One region of the Streptomyces sp. NPDC004134 genome, then DNA from elsewhere that is predicted to be linked to it. Evidence: riboswitches for the same ligand, from Rfam matches in the RefSeq annotation. Region 1 holds a riboswitch; each other region holds the start of a gene.
The links. A riboswitch is a leader RNA that binds a small molecule or an ion and turns the genes downstream of it on or off. The one in region 1 is predicted to bind cyclic di-AMP.

Region 1 (5,083 bases):
CGTACGCGACCTCGCGGGCGAGACCGCGCTCCTGTGCGCCGCCGCCCCGCTCACCCGGATCGAACTGCTCGGCGCGCCCGCGTGGACCGTCACCCGGCACGCCGAGGCCCGCCAACTGCTCACCGACGCCCGGCTGGTCAAGGACATCGGCGCCTGGCGGCTGTGGCAGACCGGCGAGGTCACCGCGGAGTGGCCGCTGATCGGGATGGTCGACCCGGGCCGGTCGATGTTCACGGTCGACGGCCCCGAGCACCGGCGGCTGCGCGCCAAGACCGCGCAGGCCATCACGCCGCGGCGGCTCGACGCGCTGCGGCCGGTGGTCGAGGGGGTGACGGCCGAACTGCTGGACTCCCTGGCGGCCGCGGCGGCCGCGGGCGACGGGGTGGTCGACCTCAAGGAGGTCTTCGCGCAGCCGCTGCCGATGCGGGTGGTCTGCGCGCTCATGGGCGTCGCGGAATCGGAGATACCGCGGCAGATGCGCCTGTGGAAAGCTTTCTTCTCCATGCTCACGCCGCAGGACGAACGGCTCGCGGTGATGGCGGAACTCGACCGCGTGTTCACGGACATGGTGCGGCAGAAGACCGCCGAGCCCGCCGACGACCTGACGAGCGCGCTGATCCTCGCCGACGAGGGCGGCGAGCCGCTGACCGAGGAAGAGGTCGTCGGCAACCTGAAGTCCATGATCGCGGCCGGGCACGAGACCACGATCACGCTCCTGCTCACCACCGTGCGCGGACTGCTGACCCACCCCGAGCAGCTCGGCATGGTCCGCGAGGGCACGGTGACGTGGGAGACAGCGATCGAGGAGGCACTGCGCTACGACCCGCCTGTGACCCACCTGCTGATGCGGTTCGCGACGGAGGACATCGAGATCGCCGGCACGGTGATCGAGAAGGGCGAGGGCGTCGTCATCTCGTACCGCGCGATCGGGCGGGACGCCGGGCACCACGGGGCGGACGTGGACGTCTTCGACGTCACGCGGGCGACGCCGATCCGGCACATGACCTTCGGGCACGGGCCGCACATCTGCCCCGGCGCGGCGCTGTCGCGGCTGGAGGCGGCGGTGGCGCTGCCGGCGCTCTTCGCCCGGTTCCCGGAACTGCGGGCGGCGGCGCCGCTGGGCGAGCTGCGCAACCTTCCGGTGCTGACGCAGAACGACCTGGCGTCCTTCCCGGTACGCCTCACCTGACGCCGCCCGAGCCGTCTGACGCCGCCTGAGCGCCCTGCCGGATGGCCTCATCCGTCCGGGGGCGCGGGGGACGCCGGGGGAGCTGAGGGGCGCGCGGGCGCCGCGCGCGCCGGAGCCGGGCGGTCCTATACCCGTTCGGCTGTACCCTCTGCGTGCGGTCCGCTGGTCCGCGACGCTTCTACCCGTCCCACCCTGGCCGCCATGACGCCCGAAATGCCTCCTGTAACCCGCCTGGGCCCCGCCCGGTCGCTGTCCCGCCCGGGACGCGGAACCCTGAGGGACGACGGCACGGGCCCGCGTGCCGGCCGCACGGGGAGGACAGCGCAGGAAGGGCAGCGCAGGAGAGGGCAGGTGCAGCCGGTGCGGGAGGACGGCGCGGGTAAGGGTGAAGGCGGCCCGCACGACGAGGGCCGCAACTCGCACGATGACCGCTCCTCACGCGACGGCCGCGCCTCACGCGACGCCCAGCGTGGCTCGTACGGCGAGCGCGGCTCGTACGGCGAGGGGCGCGGTCCGTACGAGAACGGGCGGGCCTACCGCGTCGGCGCCGGCGCGCTGGACCTGGCGGCCCGGTCCCGGCGCCCCGACGCCACCGGCGGCGAGCGCCGGGTCAGGTGGGCGCTGCGGTGGCTGCCGGCCGCGCTGATCGTCGTGGGGTCGGTGTTCTTCTGGTTCACGCCGGAGGGGCTGAGGTCCTCGCCGGTCTTCGAGACCACCCCGCTGGTCGCCGCCGCGCTGCTCACCCTGCGCGGCACCGTTGCCGTTGCCGTGGCCGCCCTGGTGGTGGACGTCGCGCTCGAAATCCTCAACGGCACGGCCACGAACGCCGACGCGCTCACCCAGATGGTGTCGCAGGTCGTGCTCGGCGTCCTGGCGGTCGTGATCAACCTCCTCATCCAGCGCAATTACCGCCGGCTGACTTCCGCCCGCCACGTCGCCGTCGCCGCGCAGCGCGCCGTGCTGCCGAACCCGCCGGACGGCTTCGGCGCGCTGCGGGTCGCCGCCCGCTACCAGGCCGCCGACGCCGACGCCCGTATCGGCGGCGACCTCTACGCCGTGCAGGAGGGCCCGTACGGCGTGCGCTGCATCGTCGGCGACGTACGCGGCAAGGGGCTGGAGGCGGTGGAGTCCGTGGCGGTCGTCATCGGCGCCTTCCGGGAGGCGGCCGAGGAGGAGGCGGGGCTCGCCGGGGTCGCGCGGCGGCTGGAACGCGCGCTGCAGCGCCAGGAGACGGGGCGCAGCGGGCTCGACCGGGTGGAGGGGTTCACGACCGCGGTGCTGGCGGAGGTCGACCGCGAGGGCGGCGCGCTGCGGCTGCTCAACCGCGGCCATCCGGCGCCGGTGCTGCTGGGCTCGGACGGCGCGGCACGCACGCTGCACCCGCGCGAGCACGCGCTGCCGCTGGGCATGGGCGACCTGGGTACGTGGCCGGACGAGCTGATGGAGGTGGCGTTCCCGCCGGGCGCGGCGCTCGTCCTGTTCACGGACGGCGTGACGGAGGCGCGGAACCAGGCGGGCGTCTTCTACGATCCCCTGCCCCGGCTGGACGGCCGGCTGTTCGACGGCCCGCACGAACTGCTGGACACCCTCCTGGACGATGTGACGCGCTATACGGGCGGGATGATCGCCGACGACATGGCGCTGTTCGCCCTCGCGCGCTCCCGTGCACCGTTCGGAGAGCCGCCGGACGCGGCCGCGCCTGTATACGCTCCGTAGTGGAATAGCGCCCCTCCGCATAACAACTGATGCACGATCAGCTAACGACCGGACCTCACTGCGCGTAATCAGGCCGTCAACTTGTCCGTTTCCGCTGGTACATGCCCGGATCGTCCGCGGTAAAGCACAACTCAATAACGGGAACGACTTGGAATCGAACGCCGTCGTCCGCTAGCGTGCGGTAACGCAGCGCGGTCGTCACTGCCGTCGCAAGAGGCGGCACCGTGCGCCGTCGCCGAATCCCGCAAGCGTCACAACTGCAGCAACGGCAACACCTAGGGAACCGGGGAACCACCACCTTGGGGTGAATCGGGCCAACCTCCGCCAGGAGGCGGCCCGTAGGAGACCTTCCTGCTCCGAACCCGTCAGCTAACCCGGTAGGCGAGAAGGAAGGAAAGGAGTACGCCTTCGTGGCGTCCTACAGGTCTGAGCCTGGCTACGGCCATGGCCATGACGATTACGGCTACGACGGCTATGCGTCCGGCGGCTACGCCCCCGAGGGGTATGCGCCCGCCGGTTACGCCGCCGATGAGCCGGTCGACGAAGTCCTCCCCGAGGACGACCTTCCCTCCCGCGGCCGCCGGCGCCTCCCCCGGCAGCGCGGTGGCAGCATGGCGCGCAGCGGTGCCGTACTCGGCGTGGGCGTCTTCGCCGCCGTGGGCGCGGGCAGCATGGCCACGGCGCAGGAGAAGCCCCCGGTCGCGATATCCATGCCCGACCAGGTCGACGCCGTCGCGAGCCAGATAAGCGCGCAACTCCCGGACGCGGAGAGCCTGCCGGGCGTCGGCGACTTGATGCCGAGCACGCAGGAGCCCGCTTCCGACACGGTCGTCACCACGGCTCCGCTCACCCAGGTCAGCTACGCCGGCGACACCGAGACCGCGAACCAGCCCGCCGACTCCGGAGAGGCCCTGCGGGCCCGCATCCTGGAGCAGGCCGAGCAGCAGCAGGCGGAGGCCGACGCCTCTGCCCGCGCGGCCGCCGAGGCCGAGGCCGCCAAGCAGGCGGCCGAGGAGGCCGCCGAGGCGAAGGCGCAGGAAGAGGAGCGCCAGCGCCAACTGGAGGAGGAGCGCCGCCGCAAGGCGGAGGAGGAGGCCCGCCGCAAGGCGGAGGAGGAGCGCCTCGCCAAGCTCGCCGCCAGCTATGTCGCCCCGGTCGCGAACTACACGCTCACCTCGACGTTCGGCGAGTCCGGCGACATGTGGGCCGCGGGCCACACGGGCCAGGACTTCGCCGCTTCCACCGGCACCCCGGTCAAGGCGGTGCACGGCGGCACGATCACCGAGGCCGGCTGGGCCGGCTCGTACGGCTACCGCATCGTCCTCACCCTCGAGGACGGCACCGAGGTCTGGTACTGCCATCTGTCCTCCATCATCCAGTCCTCCGGCGAGGTCACGACCGGCGACGTCATCGGGCGCGTAGGCGCCACGGGCAACGTCACCGGCCCGCACCTGCACCTTGAGGTACGACCCGGCGGCGGGGACGCAGTGGACCCCCTCGCCTGGCTGCGCAACAACGGCGCCCCGGTCTGATCCACCCGGCGGGCCCAGCGCCCCGGCCCCCGCGGCCGGGACGGGCACCCGCCGCACGGACCGCAAGCCCCCATAAACCCCTCTCCCACGTCTCCGGCGTGCCCGAACGCAACTTCCCCCGTGGCGTCCGAGCGCGCACCGAGACCGCCGGCGGCCCTGGTGGCCGACCCCCCGACACCAGGGCCGTCGGCACCTTTCCGGGAGCTACTCCCCGGGCCCGCAGAGGCAGAACGGATGCCCGGCGGGATCGGCGAACACCGGACAACTGCCACCGGCTTCGGAGAGTCGCGTGGCTCCGAGCCGCAGCGCCAGCTCGCCCGCGGCGGTGGAGTCGTCGACGCCGAAGCAGATGTGCATCTGCTGGGGGTAGGTGCGATCGAGGTCGGGCCAGAGCGGCGGCCGGTAGCCGTCGACTTCCTCGAATGCCAGCCGTGGAAAGCTGTCTTCGTCCTTGGCGATCACCATCCAGTCGTTGCGGATGACCCGCATGCCGAGCAACTGCGTGTAGAAGTCGGCGAGCTGACGTGCGTCGGCGCAGTCGAGCACGATGTTCCTGACATAGGCGTCCATGGCGGCCACCCTGCCACGGCCCAAGGACACCGCCGGGAAGCCGGCGGCGACTCAGGCAGCGACGGTGGCGGAGGCA
Region 2 (5,083 bases), on a different contig from region 1:
CGTCGTACGCGGAGGCGGCGGCCTTCGGCGACGTGCACTTCGTGTGTGTGAACACGCCGCAGAAGCAGGGCGAGTACGGCTGCGACATGAGCTACGTCGACGCCGCGATCGACACCCTGGCGCCGCACCTCGACCGCGCGTGCCTGGTGGTCGGGAAGTCGACGGTGCCGGTGGGCTCCGCGGCCCGGCTGGCGCGCCGGCTGGCCGAACTGGCGCCGGCGGGCGAGCAGGCCGAGCTGGCCTGGAACCCGGAGTTCCTGCGCGAGGGCTTCGCCGTCGAGGACACCCTGCGCCCCGACCGCATCGTCGTCGGCGTCGCGAGCGAGCGCGCCGAGAAGGTGCTGCGCGAGGTGTACGCCGCGCCGCTGGACTCCGGTACGCCGTTCGTGGTCGCCGACTACCCGACTGCCGAGCTGGTGAAGACGGCCGCCAACGCCTTCCTCGCCACGAAGATCTCGTTCATCAACGCCATGGCCGAAATCTGCGAGGCCGCGGGCGGCGACGTGGTCAAGCTGGCCGAGGCGATCGGCTACGACGACCGGATCGGGAAGAAGTTCCTGCGTGCCGGGATCGGCTTCGGCGGTGGCTGCCTGCCCAAGGACATCCGGGCGTTCATGGCCCGTGCCGGTGAACTCGGTGTCGACCAGGCGCTGACGTTCCTGCGCGAGGTCGACTCGATCAACATGCGCCGCCGCGCCCACATGGTCGAACTCGCCCGCGAAGCCTGCGGCGGGACCTTCCTGGGCCGGCGGATCGGCGTCCTGGGCGCCGCGTTCAAGCCCGACTCCGACGATGTGCGTGATTCCCCCGCGCTCAACGTCGCCGGGCAGATCCACCTCCAGGGCGGCCAGGTCACCGTCTACGACCCGAAGGGCATGGACAACGCCCGCCGCGTCTTCCCCACCCTGCGCTACGCGGAGTCGGCGGAGGACGCGCTGCACGGCGCCGACCTGGTGCTGCACCTCACCGAGTGGCCGGAGTTCCGCGCCCTCGACGCCGGGCGGCTCGCGAAGGCCGTCTCCCGGCCGCATCTGATCGACGGCCGGAACACGCTCGACCCGGTGCCGTGGCGCGCCGCGGGATGGACGTTCCGCGCGATGGGCCGCCCGGCGGCGTAGCGCGCGCCGGCCGACGCCCGCCCGCGCGCCGCCGCCCACGCGCCCGCGCGCCGGACACGGCGAACCCCCCGTTCCGCCGGAAACGGGGGGCAACGCCGTGCGGGGGACCCTCAGATGGAGACGCCGTTGTCGCGCAGGTACGCGACCGGGTCGACGTCCGAACCGTAGTCCGGGCTGGTGCGCACCTCGAAGTGCAGGTGCGGCCCGGTGGAGTTGCCGGTGGAGCCGGACAGACCGATCTGGTCGCCGGCGCCCACGCTCTGGCCCACGCTCACCGAGGTGGACGACAGGTGGGCGTACTGGCTGTAGCGGCCGTCGTCGTGCTTGATCACGACGGCGATGCCGTACGCGCCGCCGTCGGCGCCGTTGCCGGCCTTGACGACGGTGCCGGAGGTGACGGCCTTGACCGGGGTGCCGGTGCCGGCGGAGAAGTCGACACCGGTGTGGTAACCGCTGGACCACGAGCCGCCCGCGGCCCGGTACGCCGTGGAGAGACCGGCGTCGATCGGGGCGGAGAACCCGCCCGCGGGAGCGGCCTCCGCTGCCGGCTCCTCCGCGGCCGCCGGCTCCTCCTGCTGCGCGGAGGACGGCTCGGCCGAGGTGGTCTCCGGCTCTTCGAGGGTGACCTCTTCGCCGCCGTCGAACTCGTACTCCTGACCGGGGAAGATCAGGTCCGGGTCGTCGCCGATGACGTCCTTGTTGCCCTCGTAGATCGTCTGCCAGCCGCCCGCGATGCCGTGCTTGCGAGCAATGTCCCACAGGGTGTCACCGGAGACGACGGTGTAGTTGCCGGCCTTCTCGAACTTCTTCTCCGGCGCCTTCTCCTGCTTCGGGGCCTCGTCCTTGGCGGCCTGCTGTGCGGGCTGCCCGGACTCGGTCTGCGCCTCGGGCTCGCTCTTCCCGGCACCGCCGGTGGAGAGGTCGGGGGCGGGGCCGCCCTGGGTGAGCCCGGCCTGCACCGAGCAGACCGGCCAGGCGCCGGGGCCCTGCGAGGCGAGGACCTTCTCGGCGATCTCGATCTGCTGCTCCTTGGTGGCCTGGTCGGCGCGCGGGGCGTACTGCGTGCCGCCGTAGCCCTCCCAGGTGCTCTGCACGAACTGCAGGCCGCCGTAGAAGCCGTTGCCGGTGCTGATGCTCCAGTCCCCGCCGCTCTCGCACTGGGCCACGCGGTCCCAGGTGTCGACGGAGGCGGCCTGGGCGTGGCCGCCGGCGATGAGCGGAATGGCGACGCCGGCGCTGCCGGCGGTGACGATGAGGGCCCTGCTGCCCCGGGCTATCCGGCCCAGGCGACGGTGACGTCCGCGTGCGGACATGGACATGCTCCTCTCCGACGCCTGCGAGGTGAGCTGTCGGGTTCGAGCTGGAGATGCCCGGCCACGCGGAGCATGGCTTCACCCCAAGCCGTACCGCGCTTGCGCACGGTGCGGCACTTACCTGGGTCCCCCGCTCCTGCCGTGAAAGCTGAAGTGCCTGCCCGTCGCCGCCGACAGGATTCGGCGTTACGGCGACGAGGTACCCGCATCGGTGGCGCGAGCACGGCGAGCACCGTAAACACACAGCCGAAAACAGAACAAGCTGTGAACCGCCATCAAGGCCGTTCCCCACATCACATCGGAATCAGCCCGACAATCGCCCCATCCCGCGCCGCTCCTCAATTCCCCCTACCCGGTGGAGACTTGTCGACATATGAGGAGTCGGACACATCGCCCCATGGCGTGAGAATTCTGTGAGTGACTTATGTCACTCTGCTCACACCTGGACCTTCGCGGGGCCGTCGAGCTGTTCGATGGTGGCGATCGACGGGCCGCGCCGAGCGGCCACTTCGCGCGCCGCCGCCTCGGCGTCGCGCAACACCCGCAACGCGTTGGCCCACAGCAGCCTGGCCAGGTCTTCTTCCGACCAACGGCGGTACAGCAGCTCGGCGACGAGGTGCGGATAACCCGCGACGTCGGCGAGGTCCTCCGGCGTGAACGGCGTGCCGTCGAAGTCGCCGCCGATACCGATATGGTCGATTCCCGCCACTTCGCGCATATGATCCAGATGATCCGCCACGGTCGCGGCCGTCGCCTGCGGCCGCGGATGCGCCTCCTCGAACGCACGCCGTACGCGGACCGCTTCGCCGTCCGCGCCGAACGGGTCGAGGCCGCGGGCGGTCATGTGCTCGTCCACCTCCGCGGTCCACGCCACGGCGGCGGGCAGGACGAACTTCGGCACGAACGTGGCCATCGCCACACCGCCGTTGGCGGGGAGCAATTCCAGCACATCATCCGGAATGTTGCGCGGGTGGTCACACATGGCGCGAGCGGATGAATGGGAGAAAACGACCGGCGCCTCGGTGACGCGCAGCGCGTGGCGCATGGTCGAGGGCGCCACGTGGGAGAGGTCGACGAGCATGCCGACCCGGTTCATCTCGCGCACCACCTCCTCGCCGAAGGCGGTGAGCCCGCCGTGCCGCGGCTCGTCGGTCGCGGAGTCGGCCCAGTCGGTGTTGTCGTTGTGCGTAAGCGTCATGTAGCGCACGCCGAGCCGGCGGAAGGCGCGCAGCGTGGCGAGCGAGTTGGCGATGGAGTGCCCGCCCTCGGCCCCCATCAGCGAGGCGATCCGCCCGTCGGCCCGCGCCGCCTCCACCTCGTCGGCGGTCACCGCGAGCCGCAGCTCCCCGGGATAGCGGTCGACGAGCCGGCGCACCACGTCGATCTGCTCCAGACACGCGCTCACGGCGGCGTCCCCGGCCAGCTCGGCGCTCACGTACACGGACCAGAACTGCGCCCCCACCCCGCCGGCCCGCAGCCGCGGGATGTCGGTGTGCAGCCGCGCGCTCTGGTCGACGGCGATGTCACGCCTGTCGATGTCGTACGTCACCTGCTCCCGCAGGGCCCAGGGAAGATCGTTGTGCCCGTCGACGACGGGGTGCGCACGCAGCACCTCGCGCGCACGCGCGAGCAGTTCGCCGGTCATAAGGTCGTCCTCCCTGCGCGGATAGCGTGGGCCCCACGCTATCCGCGCAGGCTGACAGCCGGACGACCGGCCCCGGATCGGACGGTGTGTCAGCCCGCCCGGGTGGTCTTGCGGCGGAGGCGGGCGCCCTTTTCGCGGGCCTGGTGGTTCAGGTCCTCCTGGAACGCCGACATCCGGGCGCGGAGGTCCTCGTCGTGGGCGGCCAGGATGCGGGCGGCCAGGAGGCCCGCGTTGCGGGCGCCGGCCACGGAGACCGTGGCGACGGGGACGCCCGCGGGCATCTGGACGATGGAGAGCAGCGAGTCCATGCCGTCGAGGTACTTCAGCGGGACCGGGACGCCGATGACCGGGAGGGGCGTGACGGAGGCGAGCATGCCCGGGAGGTGGGCGGCGCCGCCGGCGCCGGCGACGAGGGTGCGCAGGCCGCGGGGCGCGGCCTGCTCGCCGTAGGCGATCATCTCGTGCGGCATCCGGTGCGCGGAGACGACGTCGACCTCGTACGGGACCTCGAACTCGTCCAGGGCCTGCGCCGCCGCCTCCATCACCGGCCAGTCGGAGTCGGAGCCCATGACGATGCCGACCAGCGGGCCGTTCTCCGCGCTCATACGCTGCTCATTCCGTGATCGTCCCCCGCAGGTAGTCGGCGGCGTGGCGGGCGCGGGCGCGCACGTCGGCCAGGTCGTCGCCGTAGGTGTTGACGTGGCCGACCTTGCGGCCGGGCTTCACGTCCTTGCCGTACATGTGGATCTTCAGCCCCGGGTCCCGGGCCATGCAGTGCAGGTACGCCGGGTACATGTCGGGGTAGTCGCCGCCGAGGACGTTCGCCATCACCGTCCACGGGGCGCGCGGGCGCGGGTCGCCCAGCGGCAGGTCGAGCACGGCGCGCACGTGGTTGGCGAACTGCGAGGTGACGGCGCCGTCCTGGGTCCAGTGGCCGGAGTTGTGCGGGCGCATGGCCAGCTCGTTGACGAGGATCCGGGGCTCGCCGTCCGGCCCGTCCGCCTCGA
Region 3 (5,083 bases), on a different contig from region 1:
GTCGGCTCCCTCGGCCGGGTCGCGCCCGCGGAGATCGAGCGGCACGTCGCGCTCCGCATGGAGCGCCAGGACCTCCTCACCCGCGAGGAAGCGCCCCGGTTCTGGGCCATCGTGGACGAAACGGTCCTGCGCCGCCCGGTGGGCGACGGCTCGGTGATGCGCGCGCAGGTCGACCGGCTCCTCGACATCGCGTCCCTGCCCAACGTCACGCTCCAGATGGCGGAGTTCCGCACCGGCCACCATCCGGGCACGTACAGCCCCTTCGTCCTCTTCCGGTTCGCCATGCCCGAGCTGCCGGACATGATCTACACCGAGTACCTCACCGGCGCCGTCTACCTCGACGGCCGGCACGAGGTGGCCACACACCTCGCCGCCCTGGACCACATGGCGGCCCAGGCGGCGACGGCAAAACGCACGAAGGAAATCCTCCGGGACTTCCGCAAGGAGCTGTGAATGGAACGCATTTACAACGGCATGCCGGCGGCGGACCTCGGCACCGAGGGCTGGCACAAGCCGTGGAGCGGCGGCAACGGCGGCAACTGCGTCGAGGCCATGAAGCTGCGGGACGGCCGGATAGCGGTACGGCACTCGGCGCACCCCGAGGGTCCCGCCCTCATCTACACCCCCGGCGAGATGGACGCGTTCATCGAGGGTGCCAAGGCCGGCGAAGCCGACTTCCTGCTGTCACGGAGCCCGGTGTGACCGCGCCAGGCACGGCGCCTCCGCACCGGCTGCCGCGCCGCCCGGTCCACTCGCCGTCCGGACCGGACGGCGAGCCCATCCCGGCGAACGGGGGTGTGGCCCACCCGCACTGACGTGGGCCACCGGCCGGGAGCACAGAGAGGGAGGGGACACCCCGGGGGGGTCCCCTCCCTCGGCGTTTGCCGAAGCACGGGCGCGCAACGGCGCCCGGGGGCACGGCAGATGAAATTCCAGAAATCATGAACCGCGCGTGTCCGCACCGCTGCCTTCCGCGAGGTATCGGCGTACGGTATGCCCCCGATGGCCGTCGTCAGCCCCGGGGAGGCCCCGCGATGAGCGCATCTCCACCCCCGTCCGCGGGCGCGGCCCCGCCGGCCGTCCGTGTCGGGGTGCTGCTCCCCCGGCTGCCGGAGGAGCCCGCGGACTGGCTGGCGGAGTGCGCGGCGTACGACTCCGCCGGCGCCGACGCACTGTGGCTGGACGGCGGTCCCGACCCGGCCCACGACGTACTGGCGCTCGCCGCCGCCCTGGCCGCCGCCACCGGCCGGGCGAGGCTGGTGGTCGCGCTGCCCGACAGCGTGCCGCAGGCCGCGCTGCTGGCCCGGGCGCTGGCCACCGTGGTGCTGCTCAGCGGCGGCCGGCTCGCGCTCGCCGCCGACTCCCGGCGGTGCGCCGAACTCGGCGCCGTGGCACCGACGGTGCCCGCCTTCCGCCGGCTCGCGCCCGCGGGCCCGGGCTATGAGGAGCCGGGCGCCGGGCGCTGGACTCCGGCGGCCGCGCCCGCGGGACCCGACGCCTGGCGGACCGCGCTCGCCGGCGCCGCGGAGCGCGGGGTGCACGGTCTCGTCGTACCGGCTGGGCAGCGTTTGCTGGAGGCGCTGCGCCTCGGCGTGAGTGCCGAACGTCACACGCGCCCCAACCGCCCCACGCGTGCGCGCGTCACCACGGAGCGTCAGACTACGCGCCGATCCTCGTGATCCGCTTGTGATCTGCCGTTCGATCTCCTAGTGTCCGAGTCGTTCGCACACGCGAGCACCGAGCTCCGGTACGCCGAGTCCTGCCCGTCGGAGCCCGGAACCGTCGTCCCCACAGCCGTTCGGGCAGGAGCGGGGGAACCACTTCTCCGTCGGCAGGAGCACGGTGGCAGGACCGCACCGCACTCCCCGACTCGGGGTGAAGCCGCACAGCACGACGCGGCCGGGCAACTCCAGCCCGAACCCGACAGCTCACCTCGCAGGCGTCGGAGAAAGAGCGAGCCACCATGGCCGGAACCGGCACCCGGCGCGCGCCCAAGTCGCGCTCCACCCGCCGCTACGCCGCTGCCGCGGGGGTGGGCATAGCCCTGCCCGTCGCCGGCGGCATCGCGGCGACCGCCGCGCACGCCTATACGGTCGAGAAGGGCGACACCCTCTCGGAGATCGCCGAGGACAACGGATTCGGGGCCGACTGGCAGCGGCTGTACGAGGCCAACAAGGCAGCCGTCGGCGACAACCCCCACCTGATCCTGCCGGGCCAGGAACTGGACCTGGGGGACGAGAAGGCCGAGAGCAAGCCCGCCGAGGCCGACCAGACCGCCGCCAAGACCGAGCAGAAGCAGCAGCGTTACGTCGAGCACACCGTCGGCGCCGGCGAGACGCTGGCCAAGATAGCCGCGAAGTACGACGTGCCCGGCGGCTGGCAGCGGGTGTACGTCGACAACGAGAAGGCGATCGGCGACAACCCGGCCGCGCTGAAGGTGGGCACCGAGCTGCGCGTCGACACCAAGGGCGGCAAGGTCGACAAGTCGATCGACCCGAACGGCTCGTCGGCGTCGAAGAGTTCCGGCGGCTCCGGCGGCGCGACCGAGGCGTCGCAGGCGAGCGTCCCGACCACCGAGTCCGGCATCCAGGCGGCGGCCCGGGAGATCGTGCCCGCCGACCAGTTCACCTGCTTCAGCAGCATCGTGGAGCGCGAGAGCGGCTGGGACCACACCGCGACGAACCCCAGCTCCGGCGCGTACGGCCTGATGCAGGCGCTGCCGGGCGACAAGATGGCCTCGGCCGGCGCCGACTGGCGCACCAACCCGGTCACGCAGATCAAGTGGGGCCTGGACTACATGAACGACCGCTACGGCAGCCCGTGCGGCGCCTGGGACTTCTGGCAGGCGAACAACTGGTACTGATTCCGGGGGCTCCGGCCCGCGGAAGTCTCCTTCGCCCCGTCGTGCGGATCCGTCCGCGCGGCGGGGCGCGTTCGTCGTACGGGCTACGCCCCGGCCGCCCGTTCCGCCCCGGCAGCCCGCCCGGCCGAGGACCCGCCGGCGGCCCCGGCGCCGGATCCGCCGGCGGACAACTCCGCCAGGTCCCGGGCCGCCTGGGCGAGGAGCCGGTGCATCGCCGCCTCCGCGGCGTCCGGGTCCTGCGCCCGGATCGCGGCGAGCACGGCGCGGTGGCCCGGCACGGGGTCCCGCGGGTGGTGTCCCGGGCCGTGCACCAGGCGGTCGCGGGCGGCAAGACCGCTGGCGAGGACCTGATCCATGCGCTCCAGCAGCTCGTTGTGCGAGGCGGCCAGCAGGGCGCGGTGGAACGCGAGGTCCGCGGCGACCGCCTCGGCCGCGCCGTCCCGCGCCCCGGCCATCGCCGTGAGCGCCGTCTCCAGCGCCGCCAGGTCCGCGTCCGTGCGCCGCACCGCGGCCAGCCGGACCGCCGCGGGCTCGACGATGCCGCGCACCTCGTCCAGGTCGCGCAGCAGCGGGGAGGCGGCCCGCGCGGCGGCGCCCTCGCCCTGCTGCCGGCCCGCGGTCTCGAAGCGCCAGCGCAGCACGTCGGCGTCGAGGAGGTGCCAGTCGGCGCGCGGCCGGACGAACGTGCCGCGCTTCTGCCGGGCGTCGACCATGCCCTTGGCCGCCAGCACCTTCAGCGACTCGCGCAGCGCGGTGAGGCTGACGCCCAACTCGGCCTGGAGGGCGGCGAGGTCGAGGGTGGCGCCCTCGGCGATCTCACCGCCGAGCACCCGGTGCGCGAGGGTCTCCACGGTCTGCCCGTGCACCCCGCGGCGCGCGTAACCCGCCATGGCCGCTCGCTCCTCCCTCGCGTCCCCGCTCCCGTGCCCTCCGCCGCCCCGCGGCGCCCCCGCGCTCAGGCCGACGACTTTACGACGCTCCAGCCGCCGTCCACGACCAGGCTCGCACCGGTGACGTAGGACGCCTCGGACGAGGCGAGGAAGGCGACGGCGGCGGCCACCTCCTCCGGCGCGCCCAGCCGCCCCGCGGCGGTCTGCGCGGCGCTGGCCCTGCGGTCCTCCTCGGGGACCCGGTCCCAGAGCCGGGTGAGCACCGGTCCCGGCAGCACGGTGTTCACCCGTACCGACGGGCCGTACTCGACGGCCAGTTGCCCGGCCAGTGACAGCAGCCCGCCCTTGGCGGCGGCGTAGGCGGGGTGGCCCGGGATGCCGTGCCTGGCGTGCACGGACGAGACCAGCACCGCGGCGCCGGGGGCGCCCTGCTGCGCGCGCAGCCCGGGCAGGCAGGCGCGGAAGCCGAGGAAGGCGGCCGTCAGCCCGACGTCGACCTGGCGCCGCCAGGAGGCGGGCGACGTCTCGTGCGCGGGGGCGACGTCGACGGCGACGGCGTTGGAGACGAGGACGCCGACGGGCCCGAAGTCCCCGGCCGCGGCCACGATCCGGGCCCAGCCGTCCTCGCCGGCCACGTCCGCGACGACGGCCGCCGACGTGCCGCCAGCGGCGCGGATCTCCGCGGCCGTGGCCTCCGCCCGGTCGCCGTCGATGTCGGCGACGACGACGGCGGCGCCCTCGGCGGCGAGCCGGCGGGCGGTGGCCGCGCCGATGCCGGCGGCGGCCCCGGTGACGACGGCGGTGCGGCCGTCGAAGCGGGCGGTGTGCGGGAGTTGCGTGGCTCCGGCTGCTGTCACGAGGTCACGCTCCGGGTGTTGACGGATCCGCCGCGGCACTTCTACGTTGCCCGCAAGGTTAATTCGTAATTTAAGAATTGAGCAAGAGGGGCGGAGGCAGTGTGGCGCGCATCCACTTCGGCGGCGACTACAACCCCGAGCACTGGCCGGAGGAGGTCAGGGCCGAGGACATCCGGCTGATGGAGGAGGCCGGGGTCTCCATGGTCACGGCCGGGATCTTCTCGTGGGCGCTGGTCGAACCGCGGCCCGGCGCGTACGACTTCGACTGGTTCGGCCGGGTGCTGGACGACCTGCACGGCGCCGGCATCCGCGTCTGCCTGGCGACGATGACCGCCTCCCCGCCACCGTGGCTGACCGAGCGGCACCCCGAGGTGCTGCCGCAGGACGCCGACGGCATCCGCAGGTGGCCCGGCTCGCGTCAGCACTTCTGCCCCTCCAGCCCGGTCTACCGCGAGCACGCCGTACGCCTGGTC
Region 4 (5,083 bases), on a different contig from region 1:
AGCCTAGCCGCCCCGGGTGACGGCCCCGGCGCGCACCCGGCCGCATTCCGCGGTACGAGACGGTTCGGGCCGGGAGCGGGGACGGGCCACGGGAAGCGGCGCGGGACGGGAGCCACGGCGGCGGGAGCCGCGGGAGCGGGAGCCACGGGGGCGGGTGGCGTACGGCGTGGTCGTCCCGGCCCGCGCACCGGACGGGCCGGGACGGCCGCGCCGTACCGCGGGCGGCGTGCCCGGCGGCAGGCGGCGCCGGGCGGCACCGGGGGCGGCAGGCGGCGGTGCACCGGGCGCGGGCGGGCCGGCCGGTTCGTGGTCCGGTGCGGCCCGCCCGCGCGGGACTCAGTTCACCTTCAGCTTCTGGCCCGGCCGGATCAGGTCCGGGTTCGCGCCGACGACCGGCTTGTTGTCCTCGTACAACTGCTGCCAGCTCTCCGCACCGTGCCGCCGGGCGATGTCGTCGAGGGTGTCGCCCTCGCGGACCTCGTAGTAGAAGCCGCGGAAGACCGTGCGGGACTCCGGCTGCGTCTGCTCGGCGGCACCGCGGGCCTCGGTGCCCTGCGGAGCCTCCTGCGGGGCCTCCTGCGGCGCCTGCTCCTGCGTCTGCGGGGCCGGCTGCGGCAGGGTCCGCGGTGGGGTCTCCGGTTGCTCCTGCCGCTGCTGCGGGGCCTCCTGCTGCGCCGGTGGGACGATCTGCCCGGCGGCCGGACCGCCCGCGGCCAGGCCCGCGCGTGGGCCGCAGTTGGGCCACGCCCCCGGGCCCTGCATGGACAGCAGCCGCTCCGCGACGGCGATCTGCTGCTGCTTCGACGCCAGGTCGGCGCGCGGGGCGAAGCTCCGGCCGCCGGCGGCTTCCCAGCTCGACTGGGAGAACTGGACGCCGCCGAAATAGCCGTTCCCCGTATTCGTCGCCCAATTTCCTCCGGACTCGCAGGCGGCTACCCGTTCCCACGTATCGATGGGCGCCGCGAACGCGTGCTGGGCGCCGAGCACCGGCAGGCCGATCGCGGTTCCGGTGGCGCCCACGAGGACGGCCATGCGGGAATGTGTGCCAAGGCGTGCCTGTGCGGCGGGGCGGCGGTGCTTACCCGTTCCGGCAGGAAGAAGCATGATGCTCTTTTCTCACCGACGCCTGCGAGGTGAGCTGTCGGGTGCGGGCTGTGAGTGCCCGGCCGTACGTCATACGTGCGGCTTGACCCCAAGCCGCCCGGTCCGCCTTCTCGTTGGACCTGAGCGGCGCTTACCGTGGGTCCCCCGCTCCTGTCAGCGGTGCTTCATGCACAGGTGGCCCGGGTGAACGCCGACAGGATTCGGCGTGAGGCGATCACCGGGGCTCGCGGTGGCGAGCAATGTGACGGTAAGCACATAGGCGTGTGCGATTCAAAGACCTCGGAAAATGCCACGCCAGGTTTTACGTCCGTCAGGTAGCCCGGTCAGCCGATTACGTCAAATATGACTAATCCGCGCCGACTTCACCCGCCGACTGTTCAGTTCCCGCTCAATTCGAGTTCCTGACCAGGCTTGATGGTGTCGGGGTCCTTACCGAGGGAGTTCTTGTTCCCGTCGTACAACTCGGACCATCCGCCCGACAGGGAATGCTCTCTGGCAATTTCCGAGAGGGTGTCACCCGGTCGGACGGTATAACTGCCGTCGCCCGCCGCGGCGTCGCGTCCCGAGGCGTCGCCCTTGCGGTCACCGCCGCGCTTGTCCGCGTCGCCGGGGATCTCGGCGACCCACTCGCGGCCCGGCTCCGGCAGCTCGGCCTCGTCGGGCGACTGGGAGGCGCCGGGGGTCTCGACGGCCTCGCGCGGGGCCTCGGGGGCGCCGGGCGAGGACGGGGCTTCGGACGGTGTCGGGGTCGCGGAGGCGTCCGGGGCGCGGTGCCGGCCGGAGCCCTCGGCGGAGGTGTCGTCGTCCCGGCCGGTCCGCTCGCCGGGGCCGCCGTCGCGCTCGCCCGGGTCCTGGCTGCCGCGGTGCTTGCCGGCGCCCCCGCCGGACTTCCGGTCCTCGTCGCCGCCGCCCTTGCGGTCGCGCTTGTCCCCGCGGTCCGTACGCCCGTCCTCGTCCTGGCCCTGGGAGTCGTCACCCGGGCCCGGGGCGAGGGTGGGCGGCGCGGTGGGCAGCAGCGGCAGCTCGGCGCCCGGGTCGACCTCCGGCACCTCGTCGTCGCCGTGCAGCCCGGCGTCCTGGGCGCACTCCGGCCACGCCTTGTCGGCGCCCATGCCGGCGAGGATGCGCTCGGCGACCGTGATCTGCTGCGCGCGGCTGGCGAAGTCGGGCTGCGAGGCGAACTCCTCGCCGCCGTACTCCTGCCACATGTCCATCGTCAACTGCAGGCCGCCGTAGTACCCGTTGCCCTCGTCGGCGCTCCACAGCCCGCCGCTCTCGCACTCGGCGACCCGGTCCCACGTGCCGGCGTCGGCGGCGCTCGCGCCGCTCGCGCCCAGCAGCGGCAGGGCGAGACCCGCCCCGGTCGCACCGGCCGCGACGACGAACGCGGGGGCCTGGCGGGGACGTCGGTGGCGTCCGTTACCCGAGCGCATGCGAGTGCCTTTCGTTCCCTGTGTGTTCGAGCCAGTGGCCGAACTTAATACCGAACTACCTCCGATCACAAGTTGATCGCCTGATAGTCACGCGCAGATCACAGAGAGGGTCCGAAGCGCACCGGCAGCGTCCGCAGGCCCCGCATGATGAGCCCGCCGCGCCACCGCAATTCGGACGTCTCGCCGGCCAGCCGCAGGTCGGGAAGGCGGCGCAGCAAGGTGCCCAGGGCGGTCTGCGCCTCCAGCCGGGCGAGGGGGGCGCCGAGGCAGTAGTGGATGCCGTGGCCGTAGCCCACGTGCTGATTGTCACGCCGGGACAGGTCCAGGGTGTCGGGGTCCGCGAAGCGCGCGGGGTCGCGGTCGGCGGCGGCCAGCACGACGAGCACGGGGTCGCCCGCGGCGACGCGCTGCCCGCAGAGTTCCAGCGGCTCGGTCGCGAACCGCCAGGTCGCCAGCTCCACCGGGCCGTCGTAGCGCAGCAGTTCCTCCACCGCGGAGGGCAGCAGCGCGGGATCCGCGGCCAGCCGAGCGCGCTCGGCGGGGTGGGTGAGGAGCGTGTACGTGCCGTTTCCGATCAGGTTGACGGTGGTCTCGAAGCCGGCGAACAGCAGGATGAACGCCATGGCGGCGGCCTCGTTCTCCGTCAGCTTCTCGCCCTCGTCCGAGGCGCGGATGAGGCCGGAGATCAGGTCGTCGTCCGCGGCGTCGCCGCCGCCGAGCGCCGCGCGCTTGCGGTGGATCAGCTCGGCGAGGTAGGCGCGCATCTTCTTCACCGCGCGCGCGACGCCGCCGCGCGGGCCCTTGCCGTGGTGGATCATCACGGCGGCCCAGTCGCGGAAGTCGTCCTGGTCCTCCGCGGGGACGCCGAGGAGGTCGCAGATGGCGTAGATCGGCAGCGGGAAGGCGAACTCGTGGATGAGGTCGGCCTCGCCGCGGTCCGCGAAGCCGTCGATGAGGCGGTCGGTCAGCTCCTGCACGCGGGGCGCGAAGGCGGCGACGCGGCGGGGCGTGAACGCCTTGGAGACCAGCCGGCGCAGCCGGGTGTGGTCGGGCGGGTCGATGTTGAGCAGGTGGGTCATGAGGCCGGCGCTGCGCTCGCCGGGGATGCCGGTCTTGTCGCTGTGGTGGTGCGCGGGGTTCTTGGACAGCCGGGGGTCGGCGAGTGCCTGGCGGGCGTCGGCGTAGCGGGTGACGAGCCAGGCGTCGACACCGCTGGGCACGGTGGTGCGGTGGACGGGCGCGTGGGTACGCAGCCAGGCGTACGCCGGATAGGGGTCGGTGGCGAACTCCCAACTGAAGAGCGCGGGCTCGGGCCCGTCGCCCGCGGGCGGGCCGGCCACGTCAGCGCGCGCCGGAGGAACCGGCGGACGGCCCGTCGGAGGCGCCGGAGTCCTCCGGAGCCCGGCCGTTCGTGCCGGGCGGAGCTTCGGCAGTGGTCGGCCCCGCGGCGTCGTACGTGCCGGTGCCGCCGCCGTCCGTGGCCGGCTTCGCCGTGCCCGCCTGCTCCGCCGCGAGGATCGCCTCGCGGTACGTGCGCGCCGCGGCCCGCAGCGCCGTCTCCGGCTCCACGCCCTGCGCCTCGGCCCGCAGCGCCAGCGCGAGCAGTTCGGCGCCGAACCCGGCCACCGGATCGCCCGCCGGCGCGGCGGTGCCGCTGCCGTCCCGTACGGCGGCCCCGTCCTTGCGGACGCCGTTCCCCTCGGCCTGCGGAGCGCCGTTGCCGAGCCCGGCCCGTGCCCCGCCGGGCGCCTGCACCGCCAGCCCCGCCGTGCGGGCACGGCCCGCCAGCTTCGCCACCAGCGACAGCGCCGGCTGCGCCAGGGGCACGCCCTCCGTGACCGACGTACGCCGCTTCTCTATGGCCTTCTCGCGCAGCCAGTGCGCCTTCACGTCCGCCGGGGTCTCGGCCACCGCGTCGCCGAAGACGTGCGGATGGCGGCGGACCAGCTTCTCCACGAGCGTGCCCGCCACGTCGTCGATGGAGAAGGGCTCCTCGGAGTCCTCCTCCGCGATCCTGGCGTGGAAGACGACCTGGAGCAGCACGTCCCCCAGCTCCTCGCGGACCGCCTGCAGGTCGCCGGACTCGATCTCCTCGACCAGCTCGTAGACCTCTTCCAGGCTGTGCGCCGCCAGGCCCGCGCTCGTCTGCCCGCTGCTCCAGGGGCATTCGCGCCGGATCCGGTCCATGACCTCGACCACGTCGATCAGCCGGGCGCCCGGCACGTCGTACGAACCGGGCAGCAGCTCCAGCGACGGCATCTCCACCCGCCCCGAGCCCGCCAGCCGCGCGAGGCCGTCCGTCAGCCCGGGCTCGCCGTCCGCCGCGGCGACCACGACGACGGTGGCGCCCCCGGCGCAGGCGTCGACCAGCTCGCGGGCATCGGGCACGGCGGTCTCCACCTCGACGCCCGCCTCCCGCAGATACGGCACCTGCGGATGCGCGGCGTCGGCGCAGAGCACGCGGTCGGCGCCGCGCAGCGCCTCCCACGCGGGCCAGGACAGCAGCCCGGGAGCGATGCGGTGGGTGGTGGTCAGCAGGACGATTC

Region 2: it holds a riboswitch for cyclic di-AMP, as region 1 does, so the genes downstream of both, ACFYVJ_RS07330 (transglycosylase family protein) here and ACFYVJ_RS34055 (M23 family metallopeptidase) in region 1, are expected to answer to the same signal.
Region 3: it holds a riboswitch for cyclic di-AMP, as region 1 does, so the genes downstream of both, ACFYVJ_RS05215 (LysM peptidoglycan-binding domain-containing protein) here and ACFYVJ_RS34055 (M23 family metallopeptidase) in region 1, are expected to answer to the same signal.
Region 4: it holds a riboswitch for cyclic di-AMP, as region 1 does, so the genes downstream of both, ACFYVJ_RS07575 (transglycosylase family protein) here and ACFYVJ_RS34055 (M23 family metallopeptidase) in region 1, are expected to answer to the same signal.

Annotation. Positions count from the first base shown of each region.
Region 1 covers NZ_JBIAMS010000044.1:10,347-15,429, forward strand. Annotated here, with positions in the region: gene ACFYVJ_RS34045 (cytochrome P450) at 1-1,189, shown strand, start outside; gene ACFYVJ_RS34050 (PP2C family protein-serine/threonine phosphatase) at 1,541-2,905, shown strand; cyclic di-AMP (ydaO/yuaA leader) riboswitch at 3,129-3,304, shown strand; gene ACFYVJ_RS34055 (M23 family metallopeptidase) at 3,316-4,437, shown strand; gene ACFYVJ_RS34060 (VOC family protein) at 4,642-5,007, opposite strand; gene ACFYVJ_RS34065 (hypothetical protein) at 5,059-5,083, opposite strand, start outside.
Region 2 covers NZ_JBIAMS010000004.1:35,068-40,150, forward strand. Annotated here, with positions in the region: gene ACFYVJ_RS07325 (UDP-glucose dehydrogenase family protein) at 1-1,118, shown strand, start outside; gene ACFYVJ_RS07330 (transglycosylase family protein) at 1,229-2,431, opposite strand; cyclic di-AMP (ydaO/yuaA leader) riboswitch at 2,435-2,627, opposite strand; gene ACFYVJ_RS07335 (dipeptidase) at 2,868-4,076, opposite strand; gene purE (5-(carboxyamino)imidazole ribonucleotide mutase) at 4,166-4,681, opposite strand; gene ACFYVJ_RS07345 (5-(carboxyamino)imidazole ribonucleotide synthase) at 4,689-5,083, opposite strand, start outside.
Region 3 covers NZ_JBIAMS010000002.1:462,627-467,709, forward strand. Annotated here, with positions in the region: gene ACFYVJ_RS05200 (helix-turn-helix domain-containing protein) at 1-453, shown strand, start outside; gene ACFYVJ_RS05205 (DUF397 domain-containing protein) at 454-702, shown strand; gene ACFYVJ_RS05210 (hypothetical protein) at 1,035-1,679, shown strand; cyclic di-AMP (ydaO/yuaA leader) riboswitch at 1,783-1,957, shown strand; gene ACFYVJ_RS05215 (LysM peptidoglycan-binding domain-containing protein) at 1,964-2,863, shown strand; gene ACFYVJ_RS05220 (FadR/GntR family transcriptional regulator) at 2,947-3,753, opposite strand; gene ACFYVJ_RS05225 (SDR family NAD(P)-dependent oxidoreductase) at 3,819-4,610, opposite strand; gene ACFYVJ_RS05230 (beta-galactosidase) at 4,712-5,083, shown strand, end outside.
Region 4 covers NZ_JBIAMS010000004.1:88,219-93,301, forward strand. Annotated here, with positions in the region: gene ACFYVJ_RS07575 (transglycosylase family protein) at 337-1,032, opposite strand; cyclic di-AMP (ydaO/yuaA leader) riboswitch at 1,109-1,320, opposite strand; gene ACFYVJ_RS07580 (transglycosylase family protein) at 1,482-2,537, opposite strand; gene ACFYVJ_RS07585 (cytochrome P450) at 2,636-3,877, opposite strand; gene ACFYVJ_RS07590 (nucleoside triphosphate pyrophosphohydrolase) at 3,879-5,083, opposite strand, start outside.